DNA from 2 places in the Bacillus sp. Marseille-P3661 genome. Region 2 is predicted to be linked to the other one. Evidence: riboswitches for the same ligand, from Rfam matches in the RefSeq annotation. Region 2 holds a riboswitch; the other holds the start of a gene.

Region 1 (3,430 bases), on a different contig from region 2:
AATTCATGTCGTACACGTTTATAAAAAGGATAAGTCAAATGATTTATATCCGGAGCTGTAACCTTAAACTTAAAGTTTTTCTTTTCTTCTGCATATTCAACTGCATATAGTGGATCAATTCCATCTGTTGAACCACCAATTTTAGCTGTTGAAGAATTAGGTGCAACCGCCATTAACCAAGCATTGCGAATTCCATACTTCGACACTTGATCTCTTAATTCAACCCAACGAGTATCATAATAATTTCGACGATCAAAATATTGGCCTGAGTGCCATTCAGAGCCATTAAATTGACTGTAAGGCTGTTTTTCTCTAGCTAATTCCATTGAAGTACGTATAGTGAAGTAAGCTATATCCTCATATAGCTTGTCCGCATAACAAACCGCATCCTCAGATTCCCAATAAATCCCTTTAACAGCAAGGAGATGGTGCCAACCAAAAGTTCCAAGACCTACCGCTCTATACTTTTTATTGGTGAGGTTTGCTTGTCCAACGGAAATGGTATTTATATCGACAACATTGTCTAGCATTCTTACTTGTATACGAATAAGACGTTCTAATACATGATCTGTAACTGCTCTTGGAAGATTAATAGAGGACAGATTGCAGACGACAAAGTCACCCGGTTTCCGGACAATTACAATATTTCCATCCACATCTTGAAACTCATTCACTATTGTTGTAGCTGACATGTTTTGAGCGATCTCTGTACATAAATTACTACAATAGATTGAAGTTCTCCCCGCACCAAGTAGATGCTTATTCGGATTTTGACGATTTACTTCATCCCTGTAAAACATATAAGGGGTCCCTGTTTCTAGTTGAGCTACCATTATTCTTGCCATAATGTCCATTGCACGATATGTTTTTCTTGGAAGTAACGGATGGCGGATGGCCTCTTCATATTTCTCCGTAAAGTATTTTTGATCAGATTCGTCATAGAAATCTTCTAGTCCTAGAGAAATCCCATTTTCATCCTTCCAACCCATGATTTGTTTGACTTCGTGTGGGCAAAAAGTATGCCATACCCCAATGCTTCTACCGTCTTCATCTTTCTCTTCAAGCTTTTTCATAAAAAGATCTGGAATCGCTAATCCGGTAAAAATGTCATGGGCTTTCCGACGTTCATCGCCATTATTTGTTTTTAAATCTAAAAAGCCATTCATTATATCTTTGTGAAAAATATCCAAGTATACAGCGATCGCACCCTGACGTTGACCAAGTTGATCCACGCTAACAGCCGTACTATTAATTAAGCGAATCCAAGGAACTACTCCAGAAGAATTCCCTTTAAATTTCTTGATGTCAGATCCAAGTGCTCGGACTTTCCCATAATAAATTCCAATCCCCCCGCCGTCTTTAGACAATCTAGCAATATCCCAATTATTTAAGTAGATTCCGTCTAAAGAATCATCTACTGTATCAATGAAACACGATGATAGCTGTCCAAAACGTTTACCTGCATTAGCGAGTGTTGGAGTAGCAACCGTCATATATAAATGACTTAGAGCCCAATACGCCTCCTTAACCAAATCTATTCTTTTTGATTTGTCCTCATTTTTCATAAGCGTCATGGCGATGATCATAAAACGCTCTTGTGGCAATTCAAAAACGTTTCGATCATGATCTCTAGCAAGATAACGATCAGAAAGTAAAAATAAACCAATATACGTAAACAATAAATCTCGTTCTGGTTCAATTTCTTTCTCTAAACCTTCAATTTCATCCTTTGTATAACAGCTTAGTAGATCATCTGTATAAATCCCTTTGTCAACTAGTACTTTGATTAACTTATAAAAATCACCATACTTTAATGTAACTTTGTAACCACGATTCTTGGCAGCTTGTTCATAAAGTTCGTTTAAATAAAGATGTGAAGCCAAAAACGTCCAATTTGGTTGATCAATTGCAATTTTATCCAAGGCGTAAGCCAACGCTTGTCGATTGGCTTCAGTTTGTGAAAAATTCATTGTTTCTAATTTGTTTTTAATTTCGGATGTATTTAATTGATATTTTTCTGTGGCCATATGTAATGTAGTAAAAACTGTATTAGTATCATGTTGTACGTTTAATGTCATCGTTAGTTATCCTCCTAGTATTTTGATAGATTAAAGATTTTTACTAAAAATAAAAAATCCGCCCAATTAATTGAGCGGATGAAACGATAACTTCAAGAGTCAAAGATACACTTAAAAGATCTCCTGTTGCCACCGTTTCATTTTCTCAATCCCCGAAGAAAAAGAAACATCTTAAGAAAAGACAGGTCTCCTGACTCATGCATCATTCTACTTTGAACCCTTCCCATATAAGTACCTACTAAAAGCAGCTTATACAGTGGATTATTCATTTCGTCAGCATTTACAGTTGCGGGGGCAGTTCTGGAATTTAACCAGATTCCCTTTTAAGCCAAACGGCATCTTAACTCAAGGTGTAATACAATATGTAGTTTTGTTTTATAAATCAAATACTATATCTATTGCTTACGTTCAATATTAACCTACTAGATAGATTAAAGCAAGACAAATTTTCCCTCAAAGGGATACTATTCTCAATTCAAGTATACTTAATAACTTTAAATCTCTTTAACTAGCCCAATAACCGTTTTTCCGCGAGACATAGGCTCGATTTTCATTATCCCGTCCTCAGCTGGTACCGCTTGTTGCATACAGCTTAAACCAGCTTTTCCGTTCACTTTTACTGAGCAAGTTCCACACAAACCTATTCTACACGAATATCTAAATACTAGTGTTGGATCTTCATTTTTAAAAATAGTTTCAAGTACTTGTAAGGCTGTAGCCCCGGTTTTCAAATCTACTTCAAAGTTTTTCTCTATTTGTTGTCCCTCTTCATTAGGGAGGGAAATTTTAACCTTTAACATTTTTAAGTCCCCCATAATGCTGTAAATTCATAAATTGAAGTCTCCCTCCAACATTTGTTACTGTTGTATGTTGAATATTTTCAGCAACTTTTGGATAATCTAAGCGATATTGTGCACCTCTTGACTCCTGTCGTAATAATGCAGATCCAATGATGGCTTTTGCAGTTTCAATCATATGGGATACTTCAAAATAATCTAAAACATCGCGAGATAATGGTTGGTCCCCACCAACCACTTTTATTTCGACCAACATTTGTTGTACATGATCTAATTCTTCTTGGGCCTTTAATAATCCTAATTCATCACGGCGAACTCCTACATATTGACCCATAATAGATCGAATCCGCTCCTTGATCTGAAAAGGTCGATATATCCCCTTTTCATTAAATGGGAAGTTAGCTTTATAGCTTTGGACCAATGATTCTAGCCCGGTTACTGGATCGACAAAGCTATTGTTCTCATTATTCTGTGCGAATGCTGATGCAGAAAGTCCTGCCCGAGCTCCAAATACAACACATTCAGCAATCGCATTGTTCACAAGACGGTTTCCGC
Region 2 (3,430 bases):
GGAGTTGACCTCTGATGAAGCCATCGAATTTGCAAAATTAAACGCTGGTGTCGTGCAACCTTCAAGAACATCCATTAATCCTTATTATCTTGGACTTAAAATTTTCGAGGATATTGAAGAGCGCTATAACAATCCTACCGAAGAAATGAAAAAACGCGGGGTAGTACCAGGCTCGGGTCGTGAAAAAATGTTTGAAGTACGGGAAGTTGAATCTGATATTTCTTTTATCCGAAATTATTTAACCAAAGATCTTGTATTACGTGAAGATATGTATTTATTCCAGAAACAAGGTAAAGATTATAAAATTATCAATAAAGAATGGCAACAAGTTCGAGATCAATTAGTAAACATGAGAGTAAATGGAGGATTCCCATATATAACCGTTAATGATGGCGATTACTTAAAGAACGGTGAACTTTACTTAAAGCATTGGTATGAAGGAATTGAGTTAGATATAAAATATTTAGAAAAAGTACTTCCATACGTTTATCAATTATGGGGGCGCCCTGTTCATATGGAAACAATGGTTGAAAGCAAAGGAGTTCTATTTTCCTATGACGGTAAAGCCATGCATCGTAAATATTTATAAGAAAAAAGCTGCTGAGATGCTCAGCAGCTTTTACTAGTCTAAAGGGAATTATAAAAAATACAGATATTTTTGATAACCTTAGAAAGCTAGAGTAATCCAGTTTAAACTCCAACCCCTGTGGTCAACTAAGGCTTTTCCGTTTTTCGAACTATCGAATTCGTTCCTCTGTCTCATTATCAAAGAAATGAGTTTTATTCATATTAAATGCTAAATCAATTGAATGTCCACCTTTAACATCAGTTCTAGAATCAAATCGAGCTGTTAGATTTTGATTATTCATTGTAGTGTATAAGATTGTTTCAGCACCCATTAACTCTAGAACATCAAGCTTGATATTAAAGGTTGTGTCAGGGGAGGACTGAATAAAAACGAGCTCCTCATGTTAATAGGCCAAATCAGGATTGTTTGGCCTTTTTTCTTTTTTTGAATCCAATTTTAGTATATATAAGATAGACATTTATTGACGAAAGGTGTATCCTAATTCTATTAAATTAATATTTTTTGATTAGGTGCAAGCAATTGCTTAATAGGGAAGTCGGTGTAAATCCGACACGGTCCCGCCACTGTATATGTGAAGAGTCTTATAAAAAGCCACTATTGAAGAATGGGAAGGCGTAAGATTCAATGAAGCATAAGTCAGGAGACCTGCCTAGTCAGTGAACACCCAAAACCCTACGAGGAATAGGGAGGTGCAATTGAACGAATGACTGCTGTTTTGTTATGTCATTTTTTTGCTAATAACCACCTTTCCTAACTAGTGAGGTGGTTTTTTATTTTTTTACAGAGTGAATGCTCTAAGACAGTCTTTGTACATAAAGATAGGAGGAGAAAAATGAAAAAGTTTGTTAGGTTAACAGTTTTAACTATACTTGTGCTTGCCCAGTTGTTAACGGGGGTTAATGTTGGGGTATTGGCAAACACAAATAATGAAATGAGTTTGTTCCAACAAGGATCCGATGTTGATACAAAAAATGAGCAAGAAAATCCTTACTCAATAATAAAAGATTCGGAATCCCCCCATACCCGTCTTGCCTATAGTCAGAATATTTCAGAAGAAAAAAATACAACAACAGATTCAACAATTACAATAAAGGTAGTTGATAAGGAAGAAAATCTTATAACAGATGAATTAGTAGACATAACAACAGGGGAAACGGCTACAGATGTATTAACGAAAGTAGTAGGAGAAGCAAACATTGAAGTTTCCTCATCTGGGATGATTACTTCCATACACGGAATAGGAACAGAGGGAACCACATACTTTTGGTCGTTTGAGGTAGATGGAGAACCAGCTCAAGTAGGAGCAGGAAGTTATGAAGTTTCTCCAGGAGAAACCATAGCATTCAAGTATACTAATTGGTCGACAGCTACAGTCAAGGTAGTAGATAAAGAAGGAAAAGTAATTACAAATGAATTAGTAGACATAACAACAGGGGAAACGGCTACAGATGTATTAACGAGAGTAGTAGGAGAAGCAAACATTGAAGTTTCCTCATCCGGGATGATTACTTCCATACATGGAATAGGAACAGAGGGAACCACATACTTTTGGTCGTTTGAAGTAGATGGAGAACCAGCTCAAGTAGGAGCAGGAAGTTATGAAGTTTCTCCAGGAGAAACCATAGCATTCAAGTATACTAATTGGTCGACAGCTACAGTCAAGGTAGTAGATAAAGAAGGAAAAGTAATTACAAATGAATTAGTAGACATAACAACAGGGGAAACGGCTACAGATGTATTAACGAGAGTAGTAGGAGAAGCAAACATTGAAGTTTCCTCATCCGGGATGATTACTTCCATACATGGAATAGGAACAGAGGGAACCACATACTTTTGGTCGTTTGAAGTAGATGGAGAACCAGCTCAAGTAGGAGCAGGAAGTTATGAAGTTTCTCCAGGAGAAACCATAGCATTCAAGTATACTAATTGGTCGACAGCTACAGTCAAGGTAGTAGATAAAGAAGGAAAAGTAATTACAAATGAATTAGTAGACATAACAACAGGGGAAACTGCTACAGATGTATTAACGAGAGTAGTAGGAGAAGCAAACATTGAAGTTTCCTCATCAGGGATGATTACTTCCATACACGGAATAGGAACAGAGGGAACCACATACTTTTGGTCGTTTGAAATAGATGGAGAATCGGCACAAGTAGGAGCAGGAAGTTATGAAGTTTCTCCAGGAGAAACCATAGCATTCAAGTATACTAATTGGTCGACAGCTACAGTCAAAGTAGTAGATAAAGATGGTAATGTAATTACAAATGAATTAGTAGACATAACAACAGGGGAAACGGCTACAGATGTATTAACGAGAGTAGTAGGAGAAGCAAACATTGAAGTTTCCTCATCCGGGATGATTACTTCCATACATGGAATTGGAACAGAGGGAACCACATACTTTTGGTCGTTTGAAGTAGATGGAGAACCAGCTCAAGTAGGAGCAGGTAGTTATGGAGTTACTCCAGGAAAGAAGTTGGAATTTAGATATATATCTTGGGACCAAGATAGTGATATTACTGAACCTACTAATCCTGTAGATGTAGAACGTGATTTAATTGAACAACCAACCCATTACGACCAAGAAACGTTAGAAAGTATCAACCAAATTATAAATAGTGTTGGTTCAACTGTTTTATCAAAAGGAATTTCTTCAGATTGGAATGCGATTGCAGTTTCAATTGCAGGGCGGCAAGTATCTCAAAGTTATCTGGATGAGTTGGTTGAAGATGTTCAAAACAGAAATGGTACCTATTCTTCCGCTACAGATTATGCACGAATAATATTAACTGCAAAGTCTCTAGGTGCAAATCCTGAAAGTTTAGGTGGTTATAATTTAGT

What was found. A riboswitch is a leader RNA that binds a small molecule or an ion and turns the genes downstream of it on or off. The one in region 2 is predicted to bind cobalamin.
Region 1: another riboswitch for cobalamin. It lies ahead of C1724_RS21025 (ribonucleoside-diphosphate reductase subunit alpha); the one in region 2 lies ahead of C1724_RS14970 (DUF4430 domain-containing protein).

Annotation. Positions count from the first base shown of each region.
Region 1 covers NZ_LT965956.1:431,250-434,679, forward strand. The annotation lists gene C1724_RS21025 (ribonucleoside-diphosphate reductase subunit alpha) at 1-2,078, opposite strand, end outside; cobalamin riboswitch at 2,242-2,436, opposite strand; gene C1724_RS21030 (2Fe-2S iron-sulfur cluster-binding protein) at 2,573-2,878, opposite strand; gene C1724_RS21035 (L-aspartate oxidase) at 2,865-3,430, opposite strand, start outside.
Region 2 covers NZ_LT965954.1:786,133-789,562, reverse strand. The annotation lists gene C1724_RS14975 (SpoVR family protein) at 1-589, shown strand, start outside; gene C1724_RS25675 (hypothetical protein) at 738-899, opposite strand; cobalamin riboswitch at 1,080-1,256, shown strand; gene C1724_RS14970 (DUF4430 domain-containing protein) at 1,422-3,430, shown strand, end outside.